4 regions of the Pseudoalteromonas sp. HF66 genome follow, and region 1 is predicted to be linked to each of the others. Evidence: predicted binding sites of a transcription regulator. Region 1 holds the regulator's gene; each other region holds the start of a gene.
The links. The regulator sigma-54, encoded in region 1, starts transcription at its own class of promoters, with help from an activator protein. The targets are predictions, from matches to a motif close to GTTGGCACGNNNNTNGNNT.
Positions count from the first base shown of each region.

Region 2: a site for sigma-54 is predicted at 1,554-1,572, ahead of HCZ11_RS06190 (PAS domain-containing sensor histidine kinase). Genes of this name have one in related genera too.
Region 3: a site for sigma-54 is predicted at 1,739-1,757, ahead of HCZ11_RS17515 (DUF1328 domain-containing protein). Genes of this name have one in related genera too.
Region 4: a site for sigma-54 is predicted at 1,349-1,367, ahead of HCZ11_RS05925 (FlgO family outer membrane protein). Genes of this name have one in related genera too.

Region 1 is NZ_JAATOU010000014.1:99,728-102,898, reverse strand. It holds gene rapZ (RNase adapter RapZ) at 1-365, opposite strand, end outside; gene ptsN (PTS IIA-like nitrogen regulatory protein PtsN) at 366-818, opposite strand; gene hpf (ribosome hibernation promoting factor) at 822-1,109, opposite strand; gene HCZ11_RS14325 (RNA polymerase factor sigma-54) at 1,137-2,633, opposite strand; gene lptB (LPS export ABC transporter ATP-binding protein) at 2,751-3,171, opposite strand, start outside.
Region 2 is NZ_JAATOU010000004.1:129,523-132,693, reverse strand. It holds gene HCZ11_RS06195 (sigma-54 dependent transcriptional regulator) at 1-409, opposite strand, end outside; gene HCZ11_RS06190 (PAS domain-containing sensor histidine kinase) at 406-1,518, opposite strand; gene HCZ11_RS06185 (DNA-3-methyladenine glycosylase I) at 1,647-2,237, shown strand; gene HCZ11_RS06180 (sigma-54 dependent transcriptional regulator) at 2,267-3,171, opposite strand, start outside.
Region 3 is NZ_JAATOU010000024.1:20,885-24,055, forward strand. It holds gene oadA (sodium-extruding oxaloacetate decarboxylase subunit alpha) at 1-1,005, opposite strand, end outside; gene HCZ11_RS17510 (OadG family protein) at 1,021-1,269, opposite strand; gene HCZ11_RS17515 (DUF1328 domain-containing protein) at 1,804-1,977, shown strand; gene HCZ11_RS17520 (hypothetical protein) at 2,027-2,218, shown strand; gene HCZ11_RS17525 (hypothetical protein) at 2,648-3,171, opposite strand, start outside.
Region 4 is NZ_JAATOU010000004.1:76,402-79,572, forward strand. It holds gene HCZ11_RS05915 (SPOR domain-containing protein) at 136-699, shown strand; gene HCZ11_RS05920 (SPOR domain-containing protein) at 772-1,176, shown strand; gene HCZ11_RS05925 (FlgO family outer membrane protein) at 1,400-1,993, shown strand; gene HCZ11_RS05930 (FlgO family outer membrane protein) at 2,008-2,682, shown strand; gene HCZ11_RS05935 (FlgO family outer membrane protein) at 2,686-3,171, shown strand, end outside.

The sequences.
Region 1 (3,171 bases):
AAGACTTTTTCTTGTTTAATAGCCAGATCAAGTGGCAAAGAATCAATGGATAATGGGTGTAAACGACGAGTCTCTGAAAAGCGTTTTATCAGGGTTTGGTCATCACTGTCTAAGTAAAAAAGTGTTGGATTTGCGAAACCAGGAAGGTACTCAAGAATATCATTAAATTCTTGCTGCTCTTTTGGAAGGTTACGCACATCAATACTGACCGCTATTTTATCGTAGTTATCTGATACGCTACGCACGAGCGAAGGCAGTAAATTGACTGGAATATTATCAACGCAATAATAACCTAAGTCTTCAAGTACTCGTAAAGCGACCGATTTACCTGAGCCTGAGCGACCGCTGATAATGATTAATTCCATTTATGCCTCTGCTGATATAACCTGAAACAGTTGCTGATCGGTAGTAGCACTACGCAGCTGTTTACAAAACTCTTTATCTTTAAGTCTATCAGCAATTGTTGATAAGGTCTTTAGATGAAGCTGAGAGTCACCATCTGGTACGATGAGTGCTACGAAAATGTCAACAGGGCGATTATCAATTGCATCAAAATTGATTGGGGATTCACTCACTATGACAAACGCCTGAGGTTCATCGGCGCCACTCATTCGGCCATGTGGAATAGCAATACCTCGGCCAATACCAGTGCTACCTAACTTCTCTCGGTTGAGTAAAGCATTTAGGATATCTTGTTGAGATAAATGAGGAAGCTGCTGGTGAGCCAGTTCGCTGATATATTCAAGAATTCTTTTTTTGCTATTAAAAAGGACCGCAGCTTTGCTGCAGTCCTGATTAGTAAGTGAACTTAGTTTCATAATTTAATGTCGAGCTAATTTCTCTTTGTGTTTAATGACTTGGCGATCAAGCTTATCGATCAACGAGTCAATGGCTGCGTACATATCTTGATGTTCTGTAGAAGCGAACAATTCGCCTCCGTTTACATGTAAAGTTGCTTCTGCTTTTTGGCTTAATTTTTCTACATCTAGAATGACATGAACATTATTAATATGGTCAAAATGCCTTTCTAGTTTCGCAAACTTGGTGTTTACATAGTCTCTTAATGAATCAGTGATTTCTACATGACGACCAGTTAAATTTAGTTGCATAAGCATTTTTCCTTCTATGTAAAACGTCTAAATCAAACTCTTACGCTGATTAGACGGAGGTATTGCTAGAGACTCACGATATTTTGCAATTGTACGTCTAGCTACTTTAATTCCTTGCTCAGCCAATATATCTGCAATTTTGCTATCACTCAATGGTTTAGCCGAGTTTTCTGCAGCGACTAACTTCTTGATTAAAGCGCGTATTGCTGTTGAAGAACACTCACCACCATTTTCAGTGCTGACATGGCTTGAGAAGAAATATTTCAACTCAAAAATACCCCTGGGGGTATGCATATATTTTTGCGTTGTTACTCGTGAAATCGTCGATTCATGCATTTCGACCATTTCAGCAACATCATTTAGCACCATCGGCTTCATTGCTTCTGGGCCATGCTCAAAGAAAGCTTGTTGTTGTTGAACGATACAGTTGGTCACTTTTAATAGTGTATCGTTACGGCTTTCTAAGCTCTTAATAAACCACTTTGCTTCTTGTAAGTGAGAGCGAATAAATTGGCTGTCGCTACTTGATTTAACAGAGCGAGACATAGCCGCATATTGGCTGTTCACTCTAATCTTTGGCATACTATCTGGGTTTAACTCAACCACCCAGCGACCTTTTACTTTTTTCACTGATACATCAGGTATGACGTACTCAGACTCTTCGCGTACTATGCTATCCGCAGGCTTAGGGTTTAAGCTGTGAATTAGCGTCATTACTTCTTTAAGCTCATTTTCTTTAAGCTTAGTCTTTTTCATCAAAGTTCGATAGTCGCGACTCGCTAATAATTCGATATGCTCAGATAAAACCATTTTAGTTTCAGCTAAATATGGCGTGTTTGCATCGAATTGGCGAAGTTGAATACACAGGCATTCCTGTAAACTACGCGCCCCAATACCGACAGGATCAAACAATTGAATTCTCTTTAGGACCGCTTCGACTTCATCAAGTTCGATTTCTTCTTCATCACTATTTTGATTAAAGCTCTCGACGATATCTTCACAGCTTACCGTTAAAATACCAGAGTCATCGATAGCCTCAACAATTGCCACAGCAATCGCTTCATCAGTCGGACTAAAGGGAGTTAGCTGTAATTGCCACATAAGGTATTCGTGAAGGGTTTCGGTCGATGCACCTTGATAAATAGATTCATCTTCTGGCATTGGCCCTGATGATGTTGATGGAGCGGCACTCATGTACTCATCCCATGTAACATCCATGGCTAAATCGTCACTTACAGTGTCTTTATTTAGAGCATCACTGCTTTCTTGTTCATATTCGCTAGGTGCTTCGTCTGCAGAAGCGCTGACTTGCACATCGTCAGATTCAGCTTTTTGTTCATTTTTGCCGATGCTTTCTTCGTTGTAATCCGCTTCTTCCACTTCAAGTAAAGGGTTACTATCTAGCGCCTCTTGAATTTCTTGTTGGAGATCCAATGTACTGAGCTGCAACAAACGAATAGCTTGTTGCAGTTGTGGAGTCATTGTAAGTTGCTGGCCCATGCGCAGCTGTAATGATTGCCTCATGTATCCCTAACAATCCTTTTTTTAAGTTATCGATAACTGTGCAAAGACAGTTAAGTTATTATCGATTTATTGTCATTGTTATAAGTCTAGCAGATGCTCTAGTCGGTGGCGTAATGGTTACAGCCTAAATTGCTCGCCTAGATAAACATCGCGTACAGTTTGGTCAGCTAATACGTGCTCAGGTGTGCCTGATGCAATTAGCTCCCCATGAGAAACAATGTAGGCTTTTTCACAAACATCAAGGGTTTCTCGAACATTATGGTCAGTAATTAGTACACCAATACCACGATTTTTTAGGTGCTCAATAATTTTCTTTATATCTAACACTGAAATTGGATCAACACCAGCAAAAGGCTCATCTAAAAGGATAAATTTAGGATTAGCGGCTAATGCGCGAGCAATTTCAACGCGGCGACGTTCACCACCAGATAGCGCCATACCTTGACTATCACGGATGTGTTGGATGCTAAATTCATCTAATAAGCTATTTAGAGTTTCTTCCCGCGTGGTTTTATTTAGATCTTTACGAGTCTCTAAA
Region 2 (3,171 bases), on a different contig from region 1:
TGCTCGATGGATCGGCAACAATTGGGCCATCAGTTTCTTTTTCCTTTTCAGGCAAATAACGGCTCACCATGTTAAGAAGCACTTCTGGGGCAAACGGTTTTGCCATGTAATCAATCGCGCCTAGACGCATTGCTTCTACAGCATCATCAATGGTGGCATAGGCCGTCATCATTAATACCGGCAGCTCAGGATAATTAAGTTTAATGCTACGTAGTAGGTCAAGGCCGCTCATAGCGCCCATTTGCACGTCGCTAACAACCAATGAATAGCTATTTTGCTTAAGCAAGATCATCGCTTGTTCAGCGCTATCTGCAGCAACGCAATCAATACCCGACATTTCAAGGGTATCGATTAGCGCTTCTCGTAAGCCTGCGTCGTCTTCAACGACTAAAATAGAGTTAGTATTCATTTTGCCTCCGCTGACATTGGTTCTGCACTAATTGGCAAGATCAAACTAAAACATGCTCCCCCATGAGCATTATTAGTCACTTCAACCCGTCCTTGGTGCGCATTGGCGACTGAACTTACAACTGCAAGTCCAAGCCCCGTGCCTTGGCTTTTGGTAGTGTAAAAAGGTTCGAATAATTTGTTGGCATGGCGTAAATCAACACCCGGGCCATTATCACTGACACTGATGCGAACACAGTTTTCGCTAGTTTCGTCACGCTCAGCACTCAGTGTTACCACAGCCTCAGAGCCAATAATTTGAATACTGTTATGGATCAGGTTTTGAATAGCGCTCGCCAGAGCGCTTTTATTACCCACAATTTCAATATCTGGCTCTGGTAAGTTCACGCTAAGTTCACTGTTATTTTGAGCAACCATAGCATCAGCACCCGCTTTTACTTCATTAAGTAACTGCTGCATCGACACACTTTCAACCACTTGTTGCTCGCCACTTTTGGCAAATAACAGCATGTCATTCACTTGGGTTTCTAAATCTTTTAAACGCGACATTAGCTTTGTATGGAAATTACCACGAGAACTTTCTGGGAGACGCTTTGAGCCTAAATTTGCGGCATATAACATGGCAGCAGATAGCGGCGTCCTGACTTGATGAGCAAGCGAAGCAACCATTTTGCCAAGCGCACTTAAGCGCTGCATATGTGCCATCCGCTTTTGTAAACGTCTGGTTTCAGTTAAATCTGTCATTAAAATTAACTGTCCTGGCTCTGGGGCAAGCGCAGTAATATCGAGCTTAATTAAACGTCCATCTTTGAGTGATACTTCATGCCCATCATCTTGTTGTGGTCGAAATGAACGTTGAATAACGCTAAACCACTTTTCACCTTCAAGTGGCTCACCTAGCATATCAATGGCAATTTGATTTGCTTTCGCGATCATACCTCGGCCATCTAAAACAACTACACCTGCGGGCATAGTATCCACCAAATGACCCAACCAGCTGGCTTGTTGGCGCAACTCGCTCAACTCACCCACATACTCTTCTTGTAGTAAGCATGGGTTATATTGTTTGGCTGTGATAAATTGTGGTTTTAGGACATTTGCTAAGGCCATAATCAATACTCAAAAAATCGTGTCTACCTAGCTAAATGCACAATTCGTACCAAATTTATTTTTGTTTTATTTCAATAAATTAAAGACAAAAACAACACTGACAAAAAAATGACAATCGCGAGGGAATAATGCAAAAAGAACACCATTGTCGTTGCCCATGGCTCGATACCAGCAAAGAAAATTATGTGGCCTATCATGACCAAGAATGGGGGGTGCCATTATATGATGATCACCGTTTATTTGAGTTTATAACCTTAGAGTCAGCACAAGCGGGACTGAGTTGGTATACCATACTTAAAAAGCGTGATGGCTATCGCTGTGCCTTCAAAAACTTTGTAGTTGAAGAGGTTGCCCAAATGACCGAAGACGACGTCGAACGGTTAATGCAGTTTGAAGGCATTATTCGTAATCGCGCCAAAATAGCTGCGACTATCAATAACGCACAACGTTTTATTGAGATTCAAAAAGAGTTTGGCAGCTTCTCAAACTACCAATGGCAGTTTGTCGATGGCAAGCCTTTGGTAAACAACCTTGATAAATTAGAAGACTATCCGGCTATTACTGAAGCCTCAACAGCATTTGCCAAAGATTTAAAAAAGCGCGGCTTTAAGTTTTTAGGTCCAACCACTGTGTATGCGCATATGCAAGCCTGCGGCATGGTAAATGATCATAGCAATGATTGCTTTAGAAAGGCTGAGATAATCAGTGAGTACGAATAGATAAAATCGAGGAAGTCACCTAACGCGGCTTAGTCGCGCGTTAGGTTATATTTCTTCATTTTTTCGACCAGTGTGGTACGGCGAACACCTAAAATTTCTGCTGCACGTGCAACAACATAATCGTAGCGCTCTAATGCTTGGCTGATTAAGCTGATTTCTAGCTCAGCAAGATACTCTTTGAGCTCAATGCCTTCATCAGGGAGTAAACCTGAGTCAACCGTTGTTGCTGGGGTATCGGGTTCTTCATCATCGTAATCACTAAAGCCAGTGCTGAAAATATCGTTGAACGCATCTCGCTCCATCAACTCTTCAGGGTACTCAGGTTCATAAGCCTCAACTTCGATATAACGATATTTAGCTGGAAGGTCTGGCACATCAACCACTTTATCTGGAAACATGATCACCATACGCTCAACTAAATTAGCAAGCTCACGAATATTCCCCGGCCACGCATGCTCTTTTAAGCTTTGAATCGCACGCTCAGTAAATTTGGCCGTTGTGCCACTTTGCTCGTTAACACGACGCATTAACTCTTTTAAAAGTAGAGGAATATCGTCAGCACGCTCACTTAGCGAAGGGTTTTCAATTGGAAACACGTTTAAGCGATAAAAAAGGTCTTCACGGAAGTCGCCCTTTTCAATCATTTCTTCAAGGTTACGGTGAGTTGCAGCAATAATTCGTACGTCAGCTTGAATAGGCTTAGTACCCCCTACTCGCTCATAGCTACGCTCTTGCAACACACGTAGTAGTTTAACCTGCATTTGCAAAGGCATATCACCAATTTCATCTAAAAACAGCGTGCCGCCTTGCGCTAATTCAAAGCGCCCTTTTCGTGCAGAAATAGCGCCCGTAAAAGCCCCTTTTTCATGGCCAAATAGCTCACTTTCAAGTAGTTCACCAGGAATAGCACCACAGTTTACCGGCACAAATGGTC
Region 3 (3,171 bases), on a different contig from region 1:
AGGAATAAAACCTAAGTCTTCACGAACACGTGGGATCTCAAGTAATACTTGATCAAGCTTATCAGCCGCGCCTTGTTCTTTAAGCTGGTTTTCCATGTTAGTTAACATGCCGCCAGGTACTTGTGCTAATAAGATGCGACCATCAACGCCTTTTAAGCTACCTTCAAAAGCAGCATATTTCTTACGTACATCACGGAAGTAAGCTGCAATTTCTTCTAATTGGTTTAAATCAAGGCCAGTATCTCGCTCTGTGCCTTCGACAATTGAAACTATTGTCTCCGTTGCGCTATGACCATAAGTCATACTCATTGACGAAATCGCCGTATCAAGCATATCAATACCTGCATCGATTGCTTTTTGATAAGTTGCAGTGCTTAAGCCAGTAGTAGCATGGCATTGCATCGCAATAGGAATAGACACGGTTTCTTTTAGGCCTTTGATCAACTGCTCACAATCATATGGCTTTAATAAACCTGCCATATCTTTAATACAAATCGAATGACAGCCAAGCTCTTCAAGCTGTTTTGCAAGTTTCAGCCACATATCAAGTGTATGTACAGGACTTACTGTGTATGAAATTGTACCTTGAGCGTGAGCTCCCACTTTAACAGCTGCTTTAATAGCAGTTTCAAGGTTTCGTACATCGTTCATCGCATCGAAAATACGAAATACATCAACACCATTTTTGTGTGCTCGCTCGACAAACTTTTCGACCACATCATCAGCATAATGACGGTAGCCTAAAAGGTTTTGTCCACGAAGTAACATTTGCTGCTTAGTGTTTGGCATTGCAGCCTTTAGTTCGCGAATACGTTGCCAAGGATCTTCACCTAAATAACGGATACACGAGTCAAACGTTGCCCCCCCCCATGATTCAATTGACCAATAACCCGCATTGTCGAGTTTTTCGGCTATGGGTAGCATGTCGTCTAAGCGCATACGCGTTGCCAAAAGAGACTGGTGTGCGTCACGCAATACTAATTCGGTTAATTTTAATTTAGCCATGTTCGAGCTGCCCCGTTATTTTTGTTTATTTCGAAATTGAGCGATTGCAGCGCTTATTGCTGCAATATGTGCCTGAGGCACACCCTGTTGAGGTTGAATTTTTGCTGTTCGCGTAGGTTCTGCACTTGCTGGATCATCAAATCGACCAACTAGTTTTGACATTAAAGTGACTGCTGTAATCAGAATAGTCAGAAAAACAAACACGCCTACCATGCCTGTTACCATCAAACTGGCCGCAGTGGTGAGTAATCCACCTATATCCATACGACTCCCCTCGCTTACTTAAAATAAAAAGTTATTTTTGTTAAATAATTATGCACCAATAATAACAAACCAAAATCATTTGTATAGCACCATTGTAAATTGGTAAAACCAATTAATTTTAAAATAACATGCCGCACATATAATTAACACCCTACATTTCCATCATTCAAAGCCTCGATATAGATGATATAAATAGTCGATATAGCCATAAGTTATATGTTCAGCTATTAACTAAAAACCAACAAGCGTCTAAAAACCACACACAACAAGGTGTTAGACTTTACCAACCAATAAAAAGTTAAATTGGTCTTACCAATACTGTGGCAATCTGATGTTTTTCTCATGCAACTCAATATGAAAAAATATCACTATGAATAACTTACATGCTTACTCGTAAATGTTACCAAGTGATGAACATCTACCAGCATCACAAATAAAGGTAAGCCATTGAAATAAAACAAGTAAAACATCTGGCACAGAACTCGCTTCAGTTACATCGAACTTTAGAAAATTTAAATAGCCAAGGAGACCATTATGTTACGCTGGACCATTACTTTTTTAGTTATCGCGTTAATCGCAGCAGTGTTAGGTTTTGGTGGTATCGCAGGAGCCGCTGCAGGCATCGCTAAAATTATCTTTTTTATATTTTTAGTACTACTAGTTATTTCACTGGTATCTGGAGCTCTTAGAGGTAACGCCCCTAAGTAGTTATAAGCAAATAACCACTTAATTTATTTTATTTACAAGGAATTTCGTTATGAAAAATTCAACTTTGAAAGCCGCTACTATCGCTCTATTTTCAGGTCTATTCATCATGGGTTGTGAAGATAACTCGGCAGAAGATGCAGGTGAGCGTATTGATGAAGCAATTACTGATACACAAAATGCTGTTGAAGACGCATGTGAAGAAGTAAAAGAAGGTGTTAACGCAGAAGAAACTAACTGCTAATCACAACACTTTATGAAGAAAGCGGCCAAGTGTCGCTTTTTTTGTGTATGCAAGTTATCAAGTTAGCAAGTTAGCAAGTTAGCAAGTTAGCAAGTTAGCAAGTTAGCAAGTTAGCAAGTTAGCAAGTTAGCAAGTTAGCAACTCTAGGCTGCCTGTTGCTTGTGTCAAGGAGCTTGCTAACTTTACTCTTTCCCCCAGAAACACGCTAATTGTTAGGTTTCGCTCCGTTTTGCCCTACGTCATATAGGTCGTCATTTATGGCGACACGTGTTTTATCACACATACGTGACGGGCTAAAGCCCGACTTACAGCCGCATAAATTGAGAGAATCGCGCGAAATAAATTTCACGCCTACGCGGGGTAAACCCGCAGCTACCTTAAGCTCGTAACTTTACTCTTTCACCTAGAAACTCGCTAACTTGTTGGGTTTCACTTACAACCCGTTGTGAGGAGTTCATTTGTTGTTACACTCGCTATATGCCACTTCCCATCAACAAAGCTCACTTTTGCTACATCACTCACAGCAAAATCACCAGGTACATTCAAGCGTGTTAAGTTACTTGCTAACTGTTGTTTACAGTATGGACCTGTATCACCATGCATCACTAACACAGGCTTATTGGTGTGCTTTGCGAAGTCACTGATGGCATCACGGTATACTTTAAAAGCATCACAGTTTGAGCGCTGTGATTCACTACAAACTGGTTTACTGGTCGGGTGGTAAATATCAGCCTGAAAGCCAAACACATACGCCTTAGCATCTTGCTGAACGAGTGCTTGTTTTAACCAAATTAAATTGTACTTATCACGTTTGTCGGCTGCATCAAGTGCTGCGCTTTTGTCACTTTTTAAAATTTGCGAGCGACCATTAAAAGTACCTGGTATATGTAAGGTGCGAAACTCAATGCCATCGAATTGCCAACGAGCATTCTCTAGCATTTCAGCTTGTGTTA
Region 4 (3,171 bases), on a different contig from region 1:
GAAACGTTAATTCGTTAGTGGTTACGTTTTATATCTCAAATTATCTTTTAAGTGTTGATGTACAGGTAAGTACTAACAATATGCTCTTCTTTTAATAAGAAGCTAATTTTAATGGTACTTTAAAGAATCCTGATTATGAAATGTTACTTAAAGTCTTTGCGTTACAGTTTATACCTGATGGTGTTACTAGCTGTAGCTGGCTGTAGTAATAACCCATTGCCTTCTATTCTTAAAAATAAAAATATTAATATTACTTACCTTTTTAATAAAGCGTTTAAGCAATCAGATACTTTTAGTGTACTAATTCAAACGAGCCCAGATAAAGCAGCAATAAACTATAAATCAGTTGAAAATGTTAAGCAGATTCAAGATATCGATCTCAACTCTGTCTCTGAGTCATCAAACAAAACGGAGTTTCCTGAGCACAATTACAGTTTTGCTTTACAGCTTATGTCTGTTGAATCAGAACAAAGCCTTGCCTATTCATTTAAAAAAATGGTTAAGCGTGCGCCGAATATCTTCCAAGGAAAACCGATACTTAATATCGAAGTTGCTAAAGTAAATGAGCATACTTATTATCGCCTTAAGTTTGGCCGTTATAAGTACTTGAAAAATGCCAAAGCCGATTGTGAGGCTATTAAGCGACAAGGAATTGATTGCTGGGTCGGTAACTACACTGACAACCGAATATATTTTTAGGGTTAAAGTTCATTCTAAAGGTGGCATTTTTATTGCTAAGTTTTAAGTCTGTTTTTGAGAATCGACGTAATCATGCATTTTTCTATTTTTTCTAAATACCTATTGATAGCCATCAGCTTAACTGTTTTAACAGCCTGTATGATGAGCCAAGAGCATAGCCAGCCTGAGCAACCATTTACGAATTCACAAAGCGCTGCTATTGCAGCAACCAAAGCAGTAGAACCGGGCGTGCAATTAGGTTTATATTTAACACCGACAAAAGTAAGTCACCGTGTATTAGAGCTAAAGCGAGACTACCCTGATGTTTTGCATGGCCTGGATTTTCGTTTTAAAAAGCGTGAGCACAAAGGCGTAACCGTGTATGGACTAAGAGCTGGTCCATTTACAAACTATACTCAAGCTACTGCATTTTGTGAAATAGTAAAAAAGCTAGGGCAGACTTGTGTGACAGCTCCTTTTGTTGGACAGGTGCTGTAGCTACTGTTTTTGCGTCAACTAACTTTGCTATTCCTGTTTTAACAACCTCACATACTCAGTCTGAGTAGCGATTAATAACTTAAAACAGATCCATTACAAAGCGGCTTACTTTCTTTAATCACAGAGTTTCTTGCTTCACTATTATCTAGCTATATCTAGCAAATAATAATACTTAGGCATAATTATTGCTTTGTACTTACTAAGTTTAGTGAGGATGGCAATTATGCGCCTGTTATTTTATTCAGTTTTTTTAGTGTTGGTGGGTTGTAGCTTAACTGAAGAGCCACAAAGTGCGCCCCCTAGAGAAACCCCAAAATCGCCAATGGCACCATATACGGTGCATCAATACGTTGCTGATTTAAGCAGTCAGTTGAGCCGTATTCAAGGCCCTTATAAAGGTAATGCTCGTATTGCTGTTACCAGTTTTTATATGGCTGATGGCTTAGGAACTGATTTAGCAGAAGATCAGGGCAGTGGCTTAAGTCAGCAAATTCAAGAAAGTTTATTAACGCAATTTACTCAGCTTGGTTTTCATACTATCGAGTATCGGTTAGAAAATACTTTAAATTTGCAGCAATCGGCCGATAGTGTACTTAGTCGTGATGTAAATACCTTACGTCAACGTCAGAATATTGACTTTGTTATTACCGGCACACTGACGCGGCAACAACATGCCTACATAGTTAACGCCCGATTGGTAAATACCAAAGATCTGCGAATAGTGTCAGCAGCAAGCACCGAGATCCCCATTAATGTCATGTGGGGAGCTGAAAAAGTTCAGCAGCGTGATGGCCAGTTGTATCGAAGCGAATATTAAGAGGAACTCATTTAATGAAACGTTTAATTTTAACTTTATGTTTGCCTTTAGGCTTTGGTTGCTCTTCGATGTTAACAGGTGATGCAACACAGCATGATAATGAGCCTCAGTTAACTGCGCAAAGAGAAGTCGCCGCGCCGCATAGTAACGACAGTGTGTTCCAAACTAATAAGGCGGTGATGAACAACAGCACTTTTACCGCTGCACCAACGCGTAAAAATATTAATCATTATGTGCGTGGCATCATGCAAGACTTAGTTGAAAATTTGCAATATGTTAGCGATACCACGCCGGTTGCTGTTTCAAGTTTTGTGTACCTTGATGCTGATTACAACTCAACGAATTTGCTAGGTAATCAAATTGCCGAAAGTTTCATTCATGAACTGCACGCATTTGGTGTACCTGTCATTGACTTTAAAACTACTGATTATATGCGTGTCACGCCAAGTGGTGACTATGTTTTCAGTCGTGATTATTTAGAGCTAAGCCAAGATCAAAATTTTAATTATGTATTGGCAGGTACCTTGGTTAATCATCAAAGTGGTGTGCTCGTTAATGCCCGTATTGTTGGCTTAGCAAGTAAAGCGGTTGTAGGGTCAGCGCAGGGTTTTATCCCGCAATCAGTGGTTGATGCCCTTGATAGCACCAACCGTAGTGATGGTATTACACTAAAACAAGCAAGTGAGTAAGCTATGAAAGGTTTTATCTTAGCATCGTTAACGCTCGCGCTATCCGGCTGCCAATTGCTGCCAGAGCAATCAGCAGAGCCGAAAAACGCACAGGCTTCAGCAAATGGTCAGTTAGATTACGTTGCTATGCTACAAGCAGTTGAACAAAACGACATGCAGCAGGATAACGCTAACCATCGTCTATTTGTGCCATATCAACATCATAAAACAGTTGTAAATTATGTCGAGCAAATGGCGCTTGAGTTAGTTGATACTATGCAACAAGAAAGTGAGTTAGGAATTGCTATTACTTCTTTTGTCGATTTAGATGCAAGCTTAAAAACCAGCTCTCAACTTGGTAATCAACTGTCGGAAACAATGCTGCACCAGCTGCAAAAATTTGGCTTTGGGGTTGTTGATTTTAAAGCGATGGATGTAATTAGTGTGACCTCACGTGGTGATTTTGTGATGTCGCGTGATATAGAAGAGTTAGCCGAGCGTCGCATTGCC